Mucilaginibacter paludis DSM 18603: one gene and its partner. Each later gene encodes a partner of the first gene's protein in a complex. Links are inferred from orthologs where the notes say so. Each region holds a gene or a part of one and is shown on either strand. Other genes may lie near its edges. The genes, in order: uvrB and MUCPA_RS00900.

What was found.
Region 2: the proteins of uvrB (region 1) and MUCPA_RS00900 are in contact, whole or in part, in a crystal structure (PDB 7EGT), measured with the Thermus thermophilus proteins. The link is inferred for Mucilaginibacter paludis DSM 18603 from one-to-one orthologs. Residues at the interface, in WP_096411307.1 of Thermus thermophilus: Glu23, Leu25, Arg26, Asp27, Gly28, Glu29, Arg30, Phe31, Arg55, Glu326, Asp327, Phe328, Glu379, Ser382, Gln383, His398, Gly400, Arg401; in WP_096412145.1 of Thermus thermophilus: His654, Arg656, Phe657, Gln666, Asp668, Glu669, Lys680, Arg681, Leu682, Ser683, Lys685, Tyr686, Ala687.

What each region holds. Positions count from the first base shown.
Region 1 is NZ_CM001403.1:3,508,704-3,520,860, forward strand. What follows is about bases 6,342-9,283. They hold uvrB (excinuclease ABC subunit UvrB), read right to left. Parts: upstream 8,856-9,283; coding sequence 6,828-8,855; downstream 6,342-6,827. Other genes in these bases: MUCPA_RS38675 (hypothetical protein), read right to left, coding at 6,342-6,566; ppnP (pyrimidine/purine nucleoside phosphorylase), read right to left, coding at 9,104-9,283. Outside these bases: MUCPA_RS14820 (FAD-dependent oxidoreductase), read left to right, coding at 1-1,597; MUCPA_RS14825 (hypothetical protein), read right to left, coding at 1,594-1,890; MUCPA_RS14830 (glycosyltransferase family protein), read right to left, coding at 2,250-4,724; MUCPA_RS14835 (hypothetical protein), read right to left, coding at 4,794-5,084; MUCPA_RS14840 (hypothetical protein), read right to left, coding at 5,087-5,335; more of MUCPA_RS38675, read right to left, coding at 5,724-6,341; more of ppnP, read right to left, coding at 9,284-9,403; ltrA (group II intron reverse transcriptase/maturase), read right to left, coding at 9,710-11,074; MUCPA_RS14865 (Ada metal-binding domain-containing protein), read right to left, coding at 11,936-12,157. UniProt on the Escherichia coli protein: The UvrABC repair system catalyzes the recognition and processing of DNA lesions. A damage recognition complex composed of 2 UvrA and 2 UvrB subunits scans DNA for abnormalities.
Region 2 is NZ_CM001403.1:226,833-239,045, forward strand. What follows is about bases 6,078-9,075. They hold MUCPA_RS00900 (ATP-dependent helicase), read left to right. Parts: upstream 6,078-6,437; coding sequence 6,438-8,714; downstream 8,715-9,075. In the rest of the region: MUCPA_RS36765 (ATP-binding response regulator), read left to right, coding at 1-491; MUCPA_RS00870 (TetR/AcrR family transcriptional regulator), read left to right, coding at 1,181-1,798; MUCPA_RS00875 (MFS transporter), read left to right, coding at 1,861-3,087; MUCPA_RS00880 (hypothetical protein), read left to right, coding at 3,240-3,461; MUCPA_RS00885 (cysteine hydrolase family protein), read left to right, coding at 3,485-4,048; MUCPA_RS00890 (exonuclease domain-containing protein), read left to right, coding at 4,210-5,580; MUCPA_RS00910 (hypothetical protein), read left to right, coding at 9,294-10,091; MUCPA_RS00915 (SusC/RagA family TonB-linked outer membrane protein), read left to right, coding at 10,374-10,955; MUCPA_RS00920 (hypothetical protein), read left to right, coding at 11,386-12,102; MUCPA_RS00925 (IS4 family transposase), read left to right, coding at 12,213-12,213. UniProt on the Escherichia coli protein: A helicase with DNA-dependent ATPase activity. Unwinds DNA duplexes with 3'-5' polarity. Translocates on single-stranded DNA with 3'-5' polarity. Initiates unwinding more efficiently from a nicked substrate than double-stranded DNA.

The DNA of each region.
Region 1 (12,157 bases):
GATATGGGGGGAGTTTAGAAGGCACGTGCGCGATTTTTATAAAAAGGAACCGGGATACGATACTGCGCTAAACGCCGCGTTAAAGTTTGAACCATACACCGGTTCAGCCATCTTAAAAAAGATAACCGATACCGTAAAACGCCTTACCGTTAAAACAAAAACGCCCTGGACGGCGATCAAAAAAAATGGCGACGGCTGGGAGGTGACGATTACCGAGGATGGCAAGCCCGTTATTGTAAAAGCAAGCGTAGTGATTGATGCTACCGAAACGGGCGATGTTGCCGCGAAAGCGGGAGTTAAGTTTGATGTAGGTTTTGAAAGTAATAAAACCACCGGCGAAGCCCTTGCACCCAATGAGGCCTCGCCGCTGATACAGGAAATTACCTGGATAGCTATTTTAAAGGATTATGGCCGCGCTGCCGACCGCACAATACCCAAGCCGGAAGGATATAATGCTGCCGATTACGCTTGCCTGAAAAGCAAAGACATTAAAAAAATGCTTGCCGATGGCAGGCTGCCCAACGACAAATACATGATTAAGTGGGGCGAATGCGCCAACAGTTTCCCGGTTACTATGGAACAACTGGAACCGGAGCAGCGCGATGCCTTTTATAAAAAGGCAAAACTGAAAACACTGGGGCTGATCTATTATATGGAAACCGAATTGGGCCTCAAAAACCTGAGCCTTGATTTCCAGGAATTTGGCACGCCCGACAAGTTGCCTTACATCCCATACATGCGCGAGGCGCGCCGTGCCAAGGGCTTGATCCGGATGTCGTTGAATGATATTTATACGCCCTACGATAATGCGTCCAAGCTATACCGTACATCTATCGCCGTTGGCGATGCCAGTCCGGGTCAGCATTATGCCGCGGGGAGCAATGCACCTAAAACTAATTACCCGCCGATGCCCGGTTATAGTATACCCATGGGAGCCGTGGTGATTAAAGAGCTTGATAATTTGCTGGTTACCGAGAAGGCCATGTCTACTACGCACCTCACCAACGCGAGCACCTTCTATCCTTCTGTGCAAATGACATTGGGGCAGGGCGCGGGTACTATTGCCGCTTATTGCGCATTTTTTAAAACCACCACAAAAAATTTGCAGGTGCGTAAAATACAAACCGAACTACTGGACTATAAAGGCTACTTGATGCCCTTTGTGGATATAGATCCTAAGGATGTCTATTTCAGGTCGATACAGCAGGTCGGTGCAACCGGTATGCTGAGAGGCGTACAAAAAGTGAATGGAAAAACAAGCGCGGTATATTTTTTGCCCGATTCGGCGGTAAAAACCAGCGAGATCAAACCCATTATGCTCGATCTTTATACCCGGTCGTTTTTATGGTACAATAAAAACAAACCCGGCGAACTGTTTACGGTTGGCAACCTGCTATCTTTTATCAGCGAAATGACCTTAGCCGATCCCGAAAACCTGGAGCATAAAATGAAAGCCGCCTGGAAAACAACCTATAAATTTACATCAGACTTTGACACCAAAAGGCCAGTTACCCGCCGCGAGTTTGCTGTTTTAACCAACAAGTTTATCAATCCGTTTGCACGGATGGTAGATATAACCGGGAGATTTGTGAATTAATAAACATCCAAAGGTTGATTATGATGGGTATAGTTAGCGGTGGCATTTATGCGATTAGCTCTCCCCGGAGGGCGCGCCTGATATCTTTTTGGATAATAGGGCTGGGCGTTATTAATTAAAAACGTCATTCCGATGAGGTACGAAGAGGAATCTTCTGCACGCGACCGGTTTGCTGCAGGCTTATCGCTCGTAAAAGGTCCCTCATTCTTCGGGATGACATAGCTGGGATGGTTCAAAAATTTTTTTCCAGCACCGATTAAATATCTAATAACAAAATCGGCCTTGCTGTTCATCTCAACAAGGCCGATTTCATCTCTTCTGCACGCACCTGGTTTGCTACAGGCTTATCGCTCGCAAAAGGTCCCTCATTCTTCGGGATGACATAACTGGGATGGTCCAAAAACTTGTACCAGCACCGATTAAAACATCCAATAACAAAATCGGCCTTGCTGTTCATCTCAAGAAGGCCGATTTATCTCTTCTGCACGCACCTGGTTTGCTACAGGCTTATCGCTCGCAAAAGGTCCCTCATTCTTCGGGATGACATAACTGGGATGGTCCAAAACTTGTACCAGCATCGATTAAAACATCCAATAACAAAATCGGCCTTGCTGATCATCTCAACAAGGCCGATTTTATCAATTAAAAAATCCTATTTTTTTGCCTCTGCGGGTACGCCAAAGTTTTTTTTCCTGGTTTCCAAAAACAAAGCGCCAATCAACACCAATACCAGGATAATGGAGCTTGCCATCGAAATCTTCTCGCCGGTATAATAAGATGCAGGGTGAAATATAAAATCAATTTTATGGTTACCAACCGGGATTTGAGCGGCACGTAATACATAATCCGCACGGAAATACGGTTTCTCCACATCATCTATCATCATCTTCCAACCTTTATCATAATATATTTCAGAGAATACAGCAATCTGCGGCGTAGTTGAACCACTTTGATAAACTAAATGATCGGGGCTGTAACTTACCAGTTTAATGAAGCCGGTAGTATCTAAAGCCGACTGCTTCTCATCAATCAATTTGCTGTATTTGTTATCTACTATGGCTTCATTTGCCGGGTCAAAACTGCTAATGGCCTGCATTTCCTCATCCGCAGTTTGGGCATACTTTACATTTTTTACAAACCAGGCATGGCCGCATGCGGTTTCATTGGCATGCATACTTAAGGCCTGTGTTTTAGGGTCGGTAGTGATGATATACTTGGTGTTCAACATATCCAGTACATCCTGGTTGATGCTTTTGCTGAATTGGTTATCAATCAACTCATCAAAACGTTTTAACCTGGCCGCACTGTAGCCACTGATGGATTTATGGAAATAAGGTGTAAAGGCATCAGTTTTAATAGGCTGCGATGTATCAAATACGCGGTAATCCGGGTCGCTATCGCGCATAATCATCTGGTCGATATCGCGTGGTTTAGGTTGCTGAACGTCTTGCTTATCAACAAAACTCTCATCTTTTAAATAACGTTTGTCAATTGTCCACAAATCTACCAGGGTAATAGCCAAAAATGCCACCGAAAGTACGGTAACGTTGATCTTTTGTTTGATAAATGCCCAAAGCAGGCCGAAAGCGAGGAGCACGAAAACCAGCGAGCGGAAAGCATCTGAACGAGCTACCGAAATCCTGTCTTGCGTTAAAGCGTTTACTACCGTGTTGGCCATGCCGCTGTCGCCCTTAAATATTTGTGTTAACTGGTCGGTAAGCATTTGGTTCTGGCTGTTTCTGAACGACAGGAACAGATCCGGAACAACTAAGATGATCAGGCAGATGCCTCCTGTAATGTACAAGGCTATCAGCAGCTTTTTAAATAAAGGCGCTTTATCTTTGGTGGCGATCACTTCGTTAACCGCTAAAAAGGCTAATACAGGGAAGCACAGCATCGCGACAGCCAAAATAGAATCAACCGCCCTGAATTTATTGTATAGCGGGAAGTAGTTAAAGAAAAGATCGGACAGGAAAGGTAAGTTTTTACCGAATGAAAGGAATACGGTGAGCAGTACCGCACCCAGCAACCACCATTTGATGCGGTTTTTTACAATGATCAACCCCAAAACAAACAGGAAGAATATTACTGCGCCGTAGTAGTTTGGCCCCTCGGTAAAGGGTTTATCACCCCAATAAAGGCCCAATTGCTGCGAGAAGTTAACCGCCTGCGTCGGGTCCACGCCTTTGTCTATCAGAACCTTGGCTACCTTTGAGTCTTCTCCGGCAGTGGTGCTGCTGCTGCCACCATATACGTTCGGTACTAAAAAGGTAAGGCATTCGGCAACGCCCTGGCTATACTCGTATGTATAATCCCTTGCTAAACCATTACTTGGCTCCTTGGTGTTTTGTGTAAGGTTTGATTGCCCACGGATGGTATCTTTTCCATACTCGTAAGTACTCCATAATGAGGATGCGTTAACACCGATGGCCAATAAAGTGGCAAGTGCTAAATATCCTATGGATTTAAAAAATGTAGCTGTTGTTTTCCCTTTAATAGCGTGGTAAAGTTCAATACCAACCAAAATCATGATAGCGAACATCAGATAATAGGTCATCTGGATATGATTCGCCCTAATCTCCATCGCCAGAAAGAATGCGGTTAATGCGGCGCCCAAAAGGTACTTACCCCGTAAAGCTAAGATAATACCGGCTAAAATTGGCGCAAAAAAAGCGATGGCAAACGATTGGTTTGAATGCCCCGCAACCAGCAATATAATATTGTATGATGAAAATGTGAAGGCAATTGCGCCCGCAGCAGCCAGCCAGGGATTCAGTTTTAATACGCAAAGTAACAGGTACGACCCTAACAACAGCAATAATACTGTATCAACTGGGTTAGGAAATATCGATTTGATTGTGCTGATGATATGGCTGGTAATATTGGCGGAATAAGGTGCCCATATTTGAAAGGTAGGCATACCGCCTAAAACCTGGTTGGTCCATAGGATGGTGGTATCCTTGGCACGATAGTCCATAATTTCTTTTTGGGTGGACTGTGCCCGCGTAACGTCATTTTGCCCCAGTGCTTTACCCTTAAATGCGGGTGTAAAATAAACAAAGCAGATTGCGAAAAAAATTCCAACAATGGCCAAGTGAATGCCATTTTGTTTAAACCAATTGTTCATTAATGTGAGATATGATTTTCAAAAATAGGAAATTGAGCGAGAATTGAAACTATTAGTTGTATTAGATTGTTAACAACGTTGCGCGCCGCTCCTCAATGCAAAAAATAGCAACGCCATTCCGGCTATGCTGATCAGGTAAGCAATGATACGTATTTTATCGTATTCCTCGCGCTCGCGGCGTAATTTGTAGATATTGTATAAAGCAAGCAGGCCTATTACAACCCAGAAAAACCAATTGATCTGGGTGCATTCCGCAAAAAACTGCATGCCTAAAACCAGCACGATGTAGTTGGTAGTGATGAGGAAGAATGACTCGGGTGTACCGAAATGTTTGCGTTTATATAGCCCTTCGGGAAGCATAATTACTTTATTTCTTCGTAATCAATATAATCACCTTCCGAATCGGGAATAGAACTTTTGGTTTGGGGGATTTTATCAACTCTTACTGAGCCATCTGTATGGCGTGGGCGCGGCTGGCTATATTGCTGCTGGCTATGTTGCTGTGCCTTATTAACCAAGCCCTGGAAAAGCATCGGCAATACCAAACGTATAAGCAGGCGTATAATGTAATACACACAGGCCAGAATAACTAAAAATTCGACTACAAACATTGTTAATACTTATAAAAGAAGTACAAATATATAAGTTAATAACGATAAAAATGTTTGCTTATGATAGGCGTGAAATTTTCGATGGAAATCTTTTTAAACCCTCACCTGATAAATTTAAAAACAGCGCAGTGATATCCAAAGCACATTGTGACCTTGCACGCGAAGAAGATTTCTCCCTACGGTCGAAATGACAATGTTTAAGATACCCCAAAAATGTCATTTCGAACGAGGAACGAGAGAAATCTTCTGCAACAGAAGGGCAACCGGGCGCATTTCTATAGCAGACATATCCCGGCATAAAGGATTTCTACCACTGGTCGAAATGTTTTTTTTAAGGATTGACGATTTTGTTTAAGAAGTTACCTTAAAGTAGTGATCCCGGAAGCTATTAGTGTTTTGCCAGTGTAAGCTCAACCCAGAAATCGGTCGGCTGCGCCATATCTCCAAATTGTTGCTGTCCGCCGCCCTCACCACCACCTCTGTGACCACCGCCGCCTCTGTGGCCGCCGCCACCGCCCATGCCTCCCATACCACCACCGCCGCCCATTCCGCCGCCGCCGCCAATACCGCCGCCTTCCATACCGCCTCTCCGATCGCCGTTTGCACCGCTGGGGCGCTCTATCCCGTTGATGGATATGTTAATGGCAAGTTCGTTCTCTTTCTTTTTGTTGGGTTTTAAGTAAAGCATTTTTAGCGGGATGGCAGTTTCATAAACCAGGTTATGTTTGTCGTCAAAATTAATGGCGGCCTTAAAACCGTAGGTGTTTGATGTGGTGATCACATCGCTCTCCACATCCTTAAAACCTGCTACCCTGATGCTGGTCGACTCGATAAGCGAAGGACGTTTTACATCGTCGCCATCTTCCGGGCTGGGGCGGCTCATCAACGCCGCTTTATCAGGTATGGGATAGGTCATGCTGTAAACTTTATGCTTTTTGCCTTCGCCGTTTACCGATATGGTAATGCCGCCAGCCATTATTTTGCGTTTAAGCTGCCTGTCGGATACAAAGGCTACCACATAAAGCATGGTATCATCATTGGCAATAGCGTAATTCAGTTTAGTTTTAGGGTCATATAACGCCAGGGAATCGCCCCACTCAGTCATCCTGCCATCAATGGTGATATTGGCAGGCGCCTTTTGCATAGTTGGGGTTTTCTCTTGTGCATTTGCCTGTAAGGCGATGCCCGAAAATAAAGATAGGATGAATGCGTATTTGATAATGCTTACCATTGCCTGATGTGGTTTTAAATAACGCAACAACAATAACCAGCTTAAATGAATTTTTGATGAAATTATACCGCCAAAGCCTATGTAGACAAACTTGTTACAGTTAATGTGCGAATGTGAGTAAATGTGCGAATGAGTAAGTATGCAAATGTGCAAGTGAATCAAGGCGCTTTCGATCCACAACTCAAGATACCGACTCAAGACTCTCCCGACTCAGAACTCAAGGCTCCCGGCTCAGGACTCAGAACTCAAAACACTCCCGGCTCAGGAAAACTTCTCTTCCATCATTTTTTCGAGTGCAAACATCTCATCGCGCAGCTTGGCTGCCAGTAAAAAGTCCATGCCTTTGGCTGCTGCCAGCATTTCTTTTTTAGTGTTCTCGATAGATTTTTTGAGTTCGGGTTTGCTCATGTACTGCACAATAGGATCGGCAGCCAGAGTAGCTGCGGTGTTCTCCACATAAGCATATTGTACGCCGCCCTTAAAATCAACCACGGATGTTTGCTCTATAATGGCCTCGCGCGATTTGCCTACCGTTATCGGCGTAATGCCATGTTCCAGGTTATAGGCAATCTGGATATCGCGCCTGCGGTTGGTTTCGTCCATTGTTATGCGCATCGAATCAGTAATTTTATCGGCATACATAATTACGCGCCCCCTGTCGTTACGGGCCGCGCGGCCAATGGTTTGGATAAGCGATCGCTCTGACCGCAGGAAACCTTCTTTATCAGCATCTAAAATAGCCACTAAGGATACCTCCGGTAAATCAAGCCCTTCCCTTAACAGGTTGATGCCTATCAGCACATCAAACTCGCCTAAGCGCAGGCCGCGCAATATTTCAACCCGTTGCAGGGTTTTTACTTCCGAGTGGATGTAGCGGCACTTAATACCCAACTTATCCATGTATTTGGCCAGTTCTTCGGCCATGCGCTTGGTTAGGGTGGTTACCAGGATGCGGTCGCCTAACTTAATGGTTTTATCAACCTCATCCAGTAAATCATCTACCTGGTTAATCACCGGGCGTACCTCAATCACCGGGTCCAGCAGGCCTGTTGGCCTTATCACCTGTTCTACTACCACGCCGCCCGATTTTTCCAGCTCAAAATCGCCTGGGGTGGCACTTACGTATACGGTTTGCGGCGCCAGCCTTTCAAATTCCTGAAAGTTGAGGGGGCGATTATCCAAAGCAGCAGGCAAACGGAAACCATATTCTACCAGCGATATTTTGCGCGACCTGTCGCCGCCGTACATCGCCCTGATTTGCGGAACGGTAACGTGGCTCTCGTCAATCACCATCAAATAATCGTCGGGGAAGTAATCCAGCAGGCAAAAGGGGCGTGCGCCGGGCTTCCGTCCATCAAAAAAGCGCGAATAGTTTTCAATACCGGAGCAATAACCCAGTTCGCGGATCATTTCCAGGTCGTAGTTAACCCTTTCTTCTAACCGTTTGGCCTCTAAAAAGCGCCCATCATCAATAAATTGCTTTTTACGGGTTTCCAGCTCTTCCTGGATCTCCCATACCGATTGCTGGAACCGCTCGCGAGGGGCCACATACAGATTGGCGGGGTAAACCACCATATTCTGCATTTTCTCGATGGTTTTTCCGGTTGTTGGGTCAAAGGTGCTCAGCTCTTCAATATCATCGCCAAAAAAAGAAACCCGGTAGGCGTAGTCCATGTTGGCGGGCCAGATATCTACAATATCGCCTTTTACCCTAAAGTTACCCCGCCTGAAATCGGCGGTGGTGCGTGCATATAAAATTTCAACCAGGCGGTGTAAAAACGCGTTACGGCTAACACGTGTACCTACAGCAAATTTGAAAACCGAGTTGGCAAAATCTTCGGGGTTACCCATACCGTAAATGCACGAAATGGATGATACCACAATGATATCTCTCCGGCCCGACATTAATGACGAGGTTGTCCTGATCCGGAGTTTTTCAATCTCCTCGTTAATCTGTAAATCCTTTTCTATATAAGTATTTGAAGAGGGGATAAAAGCCTCAGGCTGATAATAATCGTAATAAGAAACGAAATAATTAACCGAATTTTCGGGAAAGAACTGCTTAAACTCGCCATACAACTGCGCGGCAAGCGTTTTGTTATGGCTTAAAATGAGCGTTGGCTTTTGAGTTTGCTCAATAATGTTGGCAACGGTAAATGTTTTGCCCGATCCGGTAACACCCAACAGCGTTTGGTAATTATCGCCATTATTGATCCCCTGTACCAGTTGCCTGATCGCTTCTGGTTGGTCGCCGGTAGGTTTATATTGAGATGTGATCTTAAAATCCATAAGATATCAAAAATACGAAAATTGATGTGCAATAAAAAAGGGGAACCAACCCGTGGCTCCCCCTAAATCAAACCTTATCAAACACCAGTAAACTGATGTCGTTTATAAATACGCCCCGGTATGCAGAATAGTTTTAACTCCTGTTTTTTTGACATAATGATGATGGGAGGGTGTGTTAGAAGCAAGAGGCAAGAAACAGGAGGTAAGAAAGAAGAGGCAAGAAGCAGGCTATGCGCTTGCTTTACTTGTTACCCGTAATAACAAAGATAGGATACATCCTGATTGCAGCTTACATCGAAAGATTGATTGGCGGCTATGGCAAATGTTTCTTGCGAATGGTAAGCCTTCCATTCGGCGCCGGGCAACTTTACATTTAACTCTCCCGAAATAATAACCATTAACTCGGGGGATGCGGTGCCAAAGGTGTACTGGCCGGGCTTCATTACGCCAACGGTAGCTTTTCCTTTATCGGTTTCAAGGCCCAGGCTTTGAACTTTTCCGTCAAAATAACTATTGTGCGCAACCTGGCTGGTTTCTGTTATACTCATGTTTTTATTTTATGCTGATATTGTTTATACTGTTTTATTGATTTTTAATACCAAAATATATCCATCATGTCATCCCGACGTGAGGAGGGATCTTCTAAAAGCGTTAAGTATGCATCGTATTAGGTGCGCTGATTATCAATGTGCTGTTTTACTCCGACAATCAGTATTCTTAACTTAGGTCATCGGCCCGGTAGAGTAGAGCGGGAAAGTAAAGCACTTTCCCGACTCCCTCGTCAATCCGTACGTGCGGTTTTCCCGCATACGGCTTTCCTAAAAACTTCGTCATCAGCATTCACAGTTGAACCGTCAGAAAGCGTATTTTGTTGGGTCTATTAGTCCTTTCTTTTGAACCAAGGCCTCAAAAGCTCTTTGTCTGTAAAGCTTACACTTTCTTTGGCTCTTGCGGTTGTAGTAGCGATTGAGCTTTTCGTGAAGATAATTTCGTAACCGACGTTTGCTCACCTGTACGTAGCTGACTCCTTTTATGATATAGTAGTTCAGCCATCCCCGGATACGACTATTAAGCTCTTCTACTATTTCACTTGCCGGACTATGACCGTGCTTTTTCAGATATTCACTTAACCCACTCCGCAATCGCTGCTCTGATTTTTTGCTCGGAGATATATTCCAGTAGCGTCCATTTCTGGACACCAGGCTCTTGTCGTACCGGATCGTGTGCCCCAGGAAGCTGAAAGGCGCCTGTTCCGATTGGATTTGTTTGCTCTTGAGTTCATTCAAGGTCAATCCCATCTTCCCCAGTATCATTTTCAGTCTGTCAAGTACTTCCTTAGGTATGACCTTCCCCATCAGTACGAAATCGTCCGCGTATCTGACTATCGATACGCCCATCCTGCTAAATATACTTTCCGGTTTTGTTACTATCCGGTCCAGTAGATGTAGATAGATATTAGACAGCAACGGTGATATCACGCCGCCTTGTGGGGTGCCAAACTCATTTTTCTTCCCGCCCTTAAACTGTCCGTCCTCAAATACAGGCACTTTCAGCCACATGCTGATCAGTCTTAGTATCCTTGGATCGCTGATCCTCTCTTTGAGCGTTTTTAGCAGTTTATCATGCGGGATCGTGTCGAAATACTTGCTTAAGTCTGCATCAAATACTTCCGTCTTCCCTGCCTGCAAATGCCCCTTGATCGCTGTCATCGCATCCTTTGAACTCCGCCCAGGCCTGAACCCGTGCGAAACTTCTTTAAAGTCTGCTTCGAATATCGGCTCAAGGATCATTTTACATACCGTCTGGGCTATCCTGTCTTTTACCGTGGGTATGCCTAAGGGCCGTTCCCCGCCATTGGCCTTCGGGATCATCACCCGTTTTACTGCTTCCGGACGGTAGGTTTGCTTTCGTAATTCTTCTCCCAGTGTGTGCAGGTAGGTTTCTACGCCTCCCCGTTCTACATCTGATATCCGGATTCCGTCTATTCCGGCTACGCCGTCATTGGCTTTAACCTGTTTCCACGCTGCCCTTAGCATATACGGTATGAACAGCTTATCATACAGCACATAAAACTTGTACTTCCGCTCCTGCTTGGCTTTCTGATATAGTTTCCCCCGGAGTGTTTCTACTCTTTCCGCATCCGGGATCTCACGCCGCCGTCTTTTAAACAGCTCGCCCTGCTTCCCTTCTGCTTCGACCTTCTTATGATTTGTTACCATCAATTTTGTCCGTTTTTGTTCTCTTGGAAACCTTATTCATAGTAATGCCCCTTCGCTACTCCCGCTTTTACCTTTTCGGGACTCAAACACTACTATGGACATATCCGACTCCCTCGGCAATATGCCGACATGCATATCCCGTTAGGGTCTCCCACGTTCATGCGCTACCTTCGTCCTGCACGCAACACCATTCTACTCCGGGTATCTGACAGTGTTCTTATTGCCGTTATTCCCACTGTCATGGCAGGTTTAAGCAAATGAGGGTGCTTGACCGATATCCTTTGGCGTAACGAAGCCTTACTGGTGCAGCTTACAGAACCATCTCGCCTGAGCTTCACATTGTTCATTTCTTCCCAATGTGCCAGGCTTACTTCAACCCGAACGGCAAATTTGGTTGTAAGGCTCTTTCATCCTTTAGGTATTTAATTATTACTAATACGCACGCCTCGTGGCGCACCTCAATCGCCGCGGGAAGAAGCCCCACCCAACCCTCCCCGGTAGGGAGGGCTTAAAAAGTCTCCCCTACCGGGGGAGATTATGCACCTTGGTTTATTTTGGGTGTGCATGAGCGCTAACGCGGTTTAGAGGGGGCTTTGGACTGCCCGATCCTTCCTCCCACAGGCCAGCTCCCGGCCCGGCGTGCAGTCGGGCTTTTGCCTGTGCTCCAATAATTACCGAAGTTTCAAACCTCATCCCTATTTTTTTCCGGCCGTCCGGGTTCGTTACTCATTGGTACTAAGCCCTGTTAAAAAATCATGACCATCGGCTTCGCTATTTTGTATGATAGTTTTTCTCCGTACCATCAATTTAAGTTCAATAAAAGCATAATGGACGGCATTTCAAAACAAAAATTACAAATTTTTAAGCTTTGGCTTTCCATAACCGGTATTCACCTTTCATACAATGCCCGCAAGGCCGGTAGCCTGCGCACACAGCTTCCACCTCCGACGAAAAGAATACCCGGTTTGCCGCTTTCATCCGCTTGCCCGATTTGCAGTTCAATTTACCGTATATTTTCAACTTCCGGTTTCCGCCTAAAGTTATCATCCCTGCATCAATCAACATCTTCAACTTACGGCTAAT
Region 2 (12,213 bases), 3.3 Mb from region 1 along the record:
TAAAAATAAAAGAGTTATTGCAAAATATTTATACCCAGGCTGAAAAACTAAATAATATTATTGCTACCCTTAATAATTTAGTAGCCCCAACGGTCCATTCAGAAGAAATTACGAAATATGAAAAACTGGTGAGCGACCACATCGTACTCGTTGATGACGACCCGCTGATGAATATGATGCACAAAATGATTATTTCAAAACACAACAAAAAAGCAGTTATAAAAGCTTTTGATAAACCTCAAAATGCATTGGATTATATCTATTCAAACAAACCAGATCTTATATTTTTAGATATCAACATGCCCGAAATTGATGGCTGGACTTTTCTAAAAAGACTGGAAGAGTATTCAGCCGACTTTTGTGTTATCATCGTCTCTTCGTCAATTGATCCTATCGAAAAAATTAAAGCTTACACCTATAAATCCGTGAAAGAATTTATTGTTAAACCACTTACTTACGAAAAATTAGTCCCCCTTTTTATTGAAATTTAAAATGGAATTATCAAATGAGCTCAAACCACCTGATTACGAAACAATTACCCAAAAAAAGTCCCCTTTTGCGGCTCAATTGCCCTGGCACGTATTCCAAGAAGCCCATTCGTGGCTTATGTATTCCCCTGGCTTCCATTAATGCATTTTATCTGTTACAAGTGCACCAGGAAATTTTACCGGATTAAAAAGTGACAGATACCCGCCCATCTTATTGAAGCTTAGTTTTTAATATTCAATCACAGATTGAATATCCCCTGCCCTCTCCTCCCCTAATTTTTTTTAGTATTATTAAATCTGACATTGGTTCCGGACGTAGAATCGAACATTTGTTTAGCTGATTTTTATTTTCAGGTGACATAGCCGCGTAGCGCATAATAACTTACCGATAAGAAAAACGGATAAAAATCACTTCCCATTTTGATTCCTCCTATGCACATTTCATTAAGGTAATCATGATTTTGCAAAACTAAACTGAAAAACAAAAAACTATCTTGACGAATAGACAAGCAGAAAGAGCCATTTAAGTACAATAGCAGTAGCCTATAATAACAGTAGTAACTTTTCCAACAAATAACGCGGTTATTAAATTAAGGTGAAGAGTCAACAAGCTTTTGTAAACTTTTCAACATAATTCATCCAAATGTCAGATAAATTTCTACATTTGCTTTAAGTATTAACAAAAAGCATCAATGGCCATTAGCAATCCCTCAAAAGAAGATTTAGTGCAAGAGCAAATTCTGCAGGCTGCTAAGCGTCTTTTCCAGATACATGGGCTTTATAAAGTAACTATGGACGATGTGGCCAAGGCTATTGGTAAAGGCCGTAGTTCAATTTACTATTATTACAAAAGTAAAGATGAAATATTTGATGCTGTAATTGCTATCGAAATTAAGGAAATGCTTGGCGCAATGGCCCGCGCTGTTAATAAAGCAACCACCGTTGAACAAAAAATAAATGCCTTTTGCCTGGCCAAGTTTAAGATAGTAGGCGAAAAAAGGCCTTTTTACAAAACCCTTGATGTAGGGATGGATGCAGATGCCATGTCGCAGTTTAATCAAACTAAAATAGTGCATCATAACCTGATTATGCAACAAGAGGGCGCCTTATTAAAACAGATTTTAAACGATGGAATTGAAGAAGGCGAACTGCAAGTTATGGACGAAAAAAAGCAAGAGATGATCATTTTTGTACTGCTAAGTAGTTTACACGGCTTAAAGCGCGAACTCGTGATTGAAAATAATTTAGAAGCGATTGAGCCTGCGGTTGCTGCATTATCGCACGTGATTATGCACGGAATAAAGAAGTAAAAAAATTTAAGGCTTTTTTGACGTTTTGACAAATAACGTCAAATTATTCACGCAAACATTGAATGGACAAAAAAAACACAACCAGTATTTTCCGCGCTTTCCGAAACTACAATTATGCCTTGTTTTTTGGTGGCCAATCCGTTTCACAAATTGGCACCTGGATGCAACGCACAGCCGTAAGCTGGGTAATCTATTCGCTAACGCATTCGGCTTTTATGCTGGGGCTGGCTGTGTTTGCCCAACAGTTTCCATCTTTCTTGCTTTCGCTACTGGGTGGCATCGTATCAGATAGGTATAGCCGCTATAAAATATTGCTGATTACGCAAGCAGCTTCGATGGTACAAGCAACATTGTTAGCCGTATTAATATTAACCAACCATTATGTGATTTGGGAAATATTGCTGCTCAGTGTTGTATTAGGGATAATTAACGCGTTTGACGTACCGGCCAGGCAACCGATGATACATGAGATGGTGAACAATAAGGAAGACCTGCCTAACGCGCTCGCGCTCAATTCGGCTATGGTAAATATGGCGCGAATGGTAGGGCCAGCCTTATCGGGTATTGTTTTGCAGACCTTTGGCGCAGGCCTATGTTTTTCTTTAAACGCGGTAAGCTTTTTAGCGGTAATTACATCCTTATTGCTCATGAAATTCCCCAAATTCATCCCATCGCCAGTCAAAAAGAACGTCACATCCGAACTGGCAGAGGGCTTTGTATATCTCAGGCAAACTCCTATTATAGGTATCATTATGCTGTTGCTTATTTTTTTAAGCCTGTTTGTTTTACCTTATGATACCATGTTGCCGGTTTTTGCCAAGGTGATATTTAAAGGCAATGCAGCCACCTTCGGGTATATCAGCAGCTTTGTAGGTTTGGGGGCCATTGCCGGTAGTTTTTTTATGGCTTCGGTAAAAAATACCGACCGGCTCACAATCATCTTATTAGGCAGCATAGCAGTTTTAGGTATCGGGCTGATCATGTTTTCGCGCATCAGTTATTTCCCTGCCGCCATGCCGTTTGCAACGTTAATAGGTTTTGGCTCATTGATGCCGATGACAGCGGGCATCACCATTATACAGATGGAAGCAGCATCTAACATGCGGGGCCGTGTAATGAGCTATGTTGCCATGGCTTATTTTGGAATGCTGCCCCTGGGGAGCTTGCTAACCGGAACTATTTCGCAAAGAATTTCGGCCCCGCTTACGATGCTTTGCCAGGGAATACTTGCATTGATTATAGCCATTACATTTACCAGGTATCTGTTAAACAAACCTGTGAAAAATTAGCCGGTAAAAACGAATCAGCATATTTAACTATACATAACTCACTTAAATTATTAAACAGCTTATTATGGAATGGTGTCATTATTTAGGCGGCTTTTGCGCCGGTATGTTTTTAGCCAACTTTGTACCGCATTTTGTCAATGGGATCTCGGGCGATGACTTTCCTACTCCTTTTTCAAAACCGCCGGGTAGGAGGCCTATCTTCGCCGGTAGTCAATGTATTATGGGCTTTATTTAACCTGGTGGTGGGTTACGTACTTTTCAAGGTTAGTCAGGTTGCTTTTGACCGTACCTTATCGCTTGTGCCTTTTTTTGCCGGCTTTGCAGGCATAAGCATCATGTCGGCTAAAGGATTTTCACATAAAGAAAAAAATTGAACACCATTATAAGAGATAATAAAATGGAACAAAAAACACAAAACACTGCCCTTTTGATAATGGACATGCAGGCCGGAATAATTGGCATGCTTCCGGACGCGAAATCCCTGACGCAAAACGTGGCTGAGGCCATCGCCCATGCCAGGACAAAAAAAATACCGGTTATTTTTGTAACCATTGGTTTTAGAGAGGGCGCACCAGAAATCAGCATGAATAATAAAAGTTTTGCAGCCAGCAAAGCCAGATTTGGCACTGTTGATATCGCCCAGTTTATGAAAATCCCGAACGATATTGCTCCGCAACCCGGCGAAGTAACCGTTGTAAAACGCAGGGTAAGCGCGTTCACAGGCAGCGATCTCGAAGTGATTTTAAGAGCCTTCGGCACGCAGCACATCATATTAACCGGTATTGCCACCAGCGGTGTAGTATTATCAACCTTACGCGAAGCCGCAGATAAAGATTATCGTATCACGGTATTGGCCGACTGTTGTGCCGATGGTGATGAAGAGGTACACCGGGTACTTACAACTAAGGTTTTCCCGCGCCAGGCCGAAGTGATTAGACTGGAAGAATGGCAGCAGTTATAAACCATGCTGCGCCATAGTTAAATGAGCAAAATGTGTTAAGATCCGAATATAAGACTCCTTTCTTAAAAACAAGGTTTATATTTCTTATTTTGCAAGCTTTTGCTAAATAAACTAAATAAATTAGCATTTTTTATATATTTGCATAACAAGCAAATATATCCATGTACGCTATTGTAGATATTGAAACCACAGGGGGGCATGCCAGCGCACACGGTATTACGGAGATTGCCATTATTATACATGATGGCCATACCATTACCAACCGCTTTGAAACCTTAATTAACCCTGGTATGCTCATACCCATGCACATACAGGTGTTAACGGGTATAGATAACGATATGGTAAAAAATGCGCCGCCGTTTAGTAGTATAGCGCAACATGTTTATGAAATATTGGAGCCCTGCACTTTTGTGGCTCACAACGTCAATTTTGATTATTCTTTTGTGAAGCACCACCTGATGGCTTCCGGGTATGATTTGCAGAGCCCTAAATTATGCACGGTTAGGCTGGGGCGCAAAATATTTCCGGGGCTCCCCTCCTATAGCCTGGGTAAATTTTGCGGGCATATGGGCATTGATAACAGCGCGCGGCACCGGGCCATGGGCGATGCTGATGCCACGGCAAAGTTGTTTAGCATGATGTTGCTTAACGATAAAGAAGGGCACATTACACACACTTTAAAACAGCGCAGTAAAGAATCATCCCTACCGCCAAACCTGCCGCAACAGCATATTGAAACCCTGCCCGATGCACCGGGAGTGTATTATTTTCATGATGCCAAAGGCAAGGTAGTTTATGTAGGGAAAGCCAAGAGCCTAAAAAAAAGGGTAAAGAGCCATTTTACCAACAACCGGGCCGACCTGCAAAAGCAGGAATTTTTAAAAAACATTCACCAGATAACGCACCAAACCTGCGGAACCGAGCTATTGGCCTTTATATTAGAAACCGTTGAAATTAAACGGCTATGGCCTAAATACAACCGCGCGCAAAAAAGGCATGAGCATACCTATGGCCTTTATCAATACGAAGATCAACGCGGTTACCTGCGCTTGGTTATTAATAAATGGACTAAATATTCGGCGCCCTTATATACCTGTAATTCCCTGCTGGAGGGTTATGGCTTGCTAAACCAGTTGATAGCGGATTTTGACCTGTGCCCTAAACTGTGTTTTATCCAGAAAAACGATCAGCCTTGTCCGCGTAACTTAACCAAACCCTGCGCCTGCCAGGTTACCGAAACACCTAAACGTTATAACAGCCGAGTTAACAAAGCTACCACGCACCTCAAGGCGGCTTTATCAACTTTTGCTATACGCGATAAGGGCCGGCACGATGATGAATACAGTTGCATCCTGATAGAGAATGGCGAATTTTACGGCATGGGCTATATCAGCAACAGTACCGTTACCGATAATGGCCTATCATCAATCAAAAGCCTCATCACCCCTTACCCCGGCAACAGCTATATTAAAAGCCTGGTAGCCAACTACGCCATCAGTTACCCGGACCGGAAGCTGGAGTTTAGCTTATAGCTCAATTCTTTTGATCAACCTTATTCCAAAAAGACAATGTCGTGTCGACGATAAAATGCCGGTTATCGTTTAGTCAAAGTCATTAATACCTATAATGACGCGTTGTTAAGTTATTTATTTACAGCACCATACCACCCTCCATCATGTCATCCCGACGGGAGGAGCCATCTTTTGCGCGCGATAAGTATGCAGCATATCGGTTGCGCTGATTGTCAATCTGCTTATTTTGCGTTAATAATCAGTAGCTCTTAATTTAGAACATCGGCACGCTCAATCGCCGCGTGAAGAAGCCCCACCCAACCCTCCCCGGTAGGAAAGTCTCCCCTACCGGGGGAGATTATGCACTGTGTTTGCATTTGGTGTGCATGAGAGCTCCGCTGTTTAGAGGGGGCTTTGGACTGCCCCATCCTTCCGCCCACAGGCCAGCTCCCGGCCCGGCGTGCAGTTGGGCTTTTGCGCACTTTTCTTTCAGCGCTTAGTAATCTACAGGTTTCAAACGTCATCCGTATTTTTTTCCGGTTGGCCTGGTCTGTTACTTAGCCAGGAATTTTGCCTCAAAACGCCAGACTAAGTACTCTTAACTTTACACTGATCCTCAAGTGTTTTGAATAAAGTTCCGTAATACTGCGTTAAGGATTGCAGTGAGCCCGGAGCGGAGCGAGGACTTGGAACGGAAAGTCTGGGCCGAAGGCAACGCCCCAATTTTAATTTTACGCAATAATCAGGTTTATTATTTTATAAAAACGTTAACGCAAGTTTTGCTCTATCCAACCGCCCTTGGCCAACAAAATATCCACACCGGTAAAAATCTGCAAGCAAAACCTTAATTTCGCGGCAACAGAAAAGAGGAGAAGATTTTGGATTATTTAAAGGGATTAAATCCTTCGCAACAACAGGCGGTATTACAAACCGAAGGCCCGGTGATGATTATAGCGGGTGCCGGTTCGGGCAAAACAAGGGTTATTACTTATAGAGTGGCCCACCTGGTACAAAAAGGTGTAGACTCGTTTAACATACTGGTACTTACTTTTACCAACAAAGCGGCGCGCGAAATGCGGGAGCGGATTATGCACGTGGCCGGCCCCGATGCCAAAAATATTTGGATGGGCACCTTTCACTCGGTTTTCGCCAAGATATTACGGGTTGAGGCCGACAAGATTGGCTACCCAAGCAACTTTACCATTTACGATACCGACGATAGCAAAAGCGTATTGCGTGCCATTATTAAGGAGATGAGCCTGGATGATAAGCTGTACAACCAGAATTTTGTAATGAGCCGCATATCGGCTTCAAAAAACAACCTGGTATCGTGGCAGGAATATCAGCAAAACCCGGATATACAGGCGGATGATTTTTCGAGCGGGCGCGGGCAGTTAGGAAAGATCTATGAAAACTATGTGAACCGCTGCTTTAGGGCCGGTGCAATGGATTTTGACGACTTGTTGTACAAAACCAACGAACTGCTAAAAACCCATAACGACGTACTTTATAAATACCAGAACAAGTTTAAATACCTGATGGTGGATGAGTACCAGGATACCAACTTTTCGCAATACCTGATTGTGAAGAAACTGGCCTCTATTAACCAGAACATTTGCGTGGTGGGTGATGATGCACAGAGTATTTACGCTTTCCGCGGAGCCAATATCCAGAACATCTTGAACTTTGAGAAGGATTACCCGGACTTGAAGGTGTTTAAGCTGGAGCAGAATTACCGATCTACGCAAAATATTGTGAATGTTGCCAACAGCATTATCTCTAACAACAAAGAGCAGCTGAAGAAGAACGTATTTTCGGAAAAGGAAGCCGGCGATAAAATTAAGGTGATGCGCGCCTTTAGCGATAATGAGGAAGGCAAGATGACCGCCGAGGCGATTTTTCAGGACCATGCCAACAAGGGCATGAAATGGAATGATTTTGCTATTTTGTACCGCACCAACGCACAATCCAGATCGATGGAAGAAGGTTTGCGTAAGCTTAACATTCCTTACAAAATATATGGAGGCCTCTCCTTTTATCAGCGTAAAGAAATTAAGGATTTAATATCCTACTTCCGCTTAACTTTTAACCCGAACGACGAGGAGGCCTTGAAAAGGGTGATTAATTACCCTAAACGTGGTATTGGCGATACTACGGTTGACCGGATTATTGTGAGCGCGGGACAAAATAACATTAGCCCCTGGGAAGCGATTGTTAACCCGACTCAGTTTTTGGATAGCCGGACAGCCAATACGGTTGCCAATTTCGGGATGATGATCCAGAGTTTCCAGGTGATCACCAAAACCATGTCGGCCTACGACTCTGCTTTGTATATTGCCCAGCACTCGGGTTTGCTGAAAGACCTTTACGAGGATAAATCGGTAGAGGGACTGAACCGTTACGAGAACATACAGGAGTTGCTGAACGGTATCAAAGAGTTTTCGGAACGGGAAGACCTGGAAGAAAAAGGGCTGGATATTTTTATGCAGGACGTTGCCTTGCTGACTAACGACGATAAGGATAAAAACAAGGATGCGGATACGGTATCATTAATGACGATCCACTCGTCAAAAGGGCTTGAATTTCCGCAGGTATTTGTGGTGGGCCTGGAAGAAAACCTATTCCCGTCGCAAATGTCGCTCAACTCGCGTACCGACCTGGAAGAGGAACGCCGCTTATTTTACGTAGCCGTTACCCGCGCCGAAAGTAAGCTTACCATAAGCTACGCCACATCGCGCTTTAAGTTTGGCACCCTAATTAACTGCGAGCCAAGCCGCTTTTTAGACGAAATAGACGCCCAATACCTGGAGCTTGATTTTACTGCCAAGAAAGCGCCTGCAGGCAACCCCTTCTTTGAGGATGAACGCAGCGCATGGGCAACAAAGGATACTTTTAGCAAACCAAAAGCGGCCACACCGGCAACCAATATTAAAACAACTTCGATTTTAGCTAAAGCGCACGTACCAACCCCCGGCTTCGCGCCGAGTGATACATCGGGCTTGCAGGTTGGCATGGAAGTGGAGCACGAACGTTTTGGTTTTGGTAAGGTATTAACCTTAGACGGCAATAAACCGGATATTAAAGCGACGATATTTTTTAAAGAAGTTGGGCAGAAGCAGCTGTTATTGAAGTTTGCCAAGTTGAGGATTGTTTAAAAGGGCTGAAAATAAAATCGGGGAATTAGTATAGTTCAACAATTTGGTAAGTTTACAAGAAAGTCTTTTTTAAGTTGATGGTGGTATTAAAAAGCTTAATTGCAATTGCTGGTGTTTTACTAACCTTATATTATTTAACACTTTACTATAAGGGAAAATCGAGCATTAAAAAAGTTGTCTGGATATTTTTCTCAACATGGCTATTACTGGTTATCATTTCAGTTATTGAGTTTATGGTATATAGCCATAATTAATCAAATTGCGGAAGAAAATACTGATTAATAAAATGGTACGCTTCTGATTTCTCAAGGGGTTTAAAGTCAGCCTTCTTTCGGAGCAGTTCGATAGTGTCCCGAAGTTTTTGTTCGCGTTTTTTTTCGGCAGCAGATTGGCATCCTGCTAAACCCATCAACAAAAACAGCATAAACATTCGCATGAGCTAAATTAATCATTAAATGAATAATCAATCATAAAGCATCATCATTAAATTCAATTTCCCACCGGCCAAATTTTATACCTCTCCCCTTTTTTAACTCGTAACCTTCCTTATTTTTGATGGCTATCACCCAAGGGCCCTCAATGAACAGTTATATCAAAATTTGTATTGAAATTGTGGCAACAACTTTGGTGGCGGCCTGGGTGATCTGGAAGGTATGGCCGGAAATGAAGGCCAATAATATCTTCATCAAAAATCCATTCCGTTACAAACAGGGGCCGGCAAGGCTGCTGCGAAAATTACAACACAAGAAAGATATATTTGGAGTTGCGGTAACTGCCGGTGTTGCGGGCCTTGTGTTATCTATTTACAGGGTTATCAAATTAAAATACGAGGGGCCAAATTACCGGAGCGGTTATATTGATTATTTGCCGGCAAGATTTTTCTTTATCAGCCTCGCGTTACTCATTGGGCTTTTTTTTCACATACTGAACGATGACCCTGAAAACGACTTGTTTAGAAACTTTAAGTATGCCTTAAAAGCATGGCTCACCGGTATATTGGCATCACCTATCATTGTTTTATTAATCAATAACCATACCATAGCCAATAGCTTTAGGGCCTTTTACCTTTACATTAAAATAGCCATTATTAGCAATGGTTTAGCCTGCCCGGCATTTATCACGCTGATATTTGCCGCAAACTACTTTAGCAAAAAGCCTTGGAAAACGCCAAAGAAAAAGTTATTCATGATGATATATACCGGTGCCGTTTTTATATTATTGCTATTGTTAGCGCCTCTTGGCGTTAGCTACGGATTAGGTGGCTTGAGCAGTTGGCTTAGCCAAACTATTATTACCGGGCTTGGTATGGCCTACTATTCCATGGATCAGACCATCTACAGCGACGAAACAGCCCATCTAACCAATACTATTGACTAACTATACTACCCACTCTTAGCCGACCATAGGCCGGTTAATGTTTGAAATAACCCTGCCATTAATCCAATGGCGCCTGATTTAAATAGTGATTAGGGATATGCTTTTATTTTAACATTTTAGTTGTATAACTAAAGTATTAGTTATACATTAGCATTACCAATTAATATTTACCCTTACCCCATTAAGAATTGAAAACATAAAACTGCTCATATAAGGATCTATTTTAACCCAAATAACTAAAAACTTAGTTTAAATAAACATTAACCACTAACAATTAAAAACATGAAAACTACCTGTTTAACAATCCTACTCTTATTAAATTACATGGCTTTAAGCGCACAGGTTCGCATACATCCAGGTAAAGACTCAACCACTACAAGTAAGCCATTGACGCGGAAGCCCCTGTATGTTGTATTTTCGTCTGGCAAGATTATCATGAAGTCGACCAGTCAGGATACTTCTGTTTTAAACAAGATAGATCCGGCATTTATTCAATCCATGACTGTGATTAAAGATAGCACCGCCATCAAAAAATATGGGAGCGATGCAAAATACGGTGTAGTTGAGATCAACATGAAAGACGGCAAATTCCCCAAGCAATTAGTGATTAAAAATACCGTAGCGCAGGCGGATTTGAAAGTGCGCAAACCTTTGTATGTTGTGTTCTCGTTTGATAAGGTGATACTGAAGTCGGAAAGCCAGGATACGTCCTTTTTAAAGAAAATAGATCCGGCATCTATTCAATCTATGAATGTAATTTCGGACGGCGCCGGGATTAAAAAATACGGGAACGATGCGCAGGATGGTGTAGTGGAGATTCACATGAAAGACGGAACATATCCGAAAGGTTATAAGCCTCAATAAAAAGACTATAAGTTGATGGGACTTTAACTGAAAAAAAGTCCACATCGCCAATATGCATCCAGGAAAAAGGGTATCGGTTGTTGCTTCGGCAGGCAACTTGATATCCTTTTCTAATTAATGATGGCTACATGATGAATGAGATGCCTTAAAAATGACTAATCAGTCGCGAACAGTTTGTTTACATATAAGTTACCCACACACAGCAAGACATAGATTGGATATATAGCGGAATAGCACATGTTAGTAGCTATAGCCCGGCAAGCGAAATATTATTTCCAAAAGAGTAACAGGTGAGAGTACAAATGCATGGCTGGTGTTGAGCTAAATTGGGGCTAACACATTACTATACAATAGTAAATTCGCATTGCACAATTTAAAAATTATATTATATTTGTTACTCTAATTATACTATTAATTAACCGACAGCAAAGTGAAAAGGACTCTTTTACATTTTGGAGTTGTTGCCTTTGTTTTTTGCGTAGCATTAACAGCATGTAAAAAAACGAATGTAGCAAGTTCCGCCAGCGATCCGCAGCTCAACTTCGTACTGCAATCAGATAATCCATCATTTACCTTTGCCTCAGCAGGTGCAACCAATGGGGCAACAGGCGGCCAGGCATTTAGCTGGAATTGGGGAATAGCCAGTATTACCAAATTCCGGATGAGTGCAAAAAGAGGCGGCATGCCAGTGGAATATTCTTCTTCAAATTTAACTAATGTGGATCTTTTTTCGCTTGTGCCAAGCCTATCAAGCATTAGTATACCCAAAGGCGATTATACCGAAGTAAAAACTACAACCATATTTACCCAAACTAACGGTACAGATTTTCCAGTTATATTAAAAGGGACTTATGTAACAGGGGCAGGAGGCCATATCCCCGCTGAATTTGACTTGAACGATAACCTGGAAATTAACGTGCAGGTAAATAACATTATAGCGGACGGAAGCAAGGATTTTACCACCAAAATAGCCTTACACTTAAACCTGTTTTTAAATAGCATAAGCGCACAGGAAATTGATGCCGCTACACGTACCAACGGCACTATATTGATCAATAAAACAATTAATACATCGCTGTACAATAAAATAAAAGGCAATATGCTGGCCTGCGCAGCATCAACATTGCTAAGTGCAGCCAAAAAGTAGAGCCCCCCTGCCCCGTGAAGGGGCATAGCCGTCAACTTTAGAAAAAAAAGGGATAAAATTTTTTTAGAGCAAGAATCGGAACTGCAAAATTGCAGTCATTATTCGAGCGAA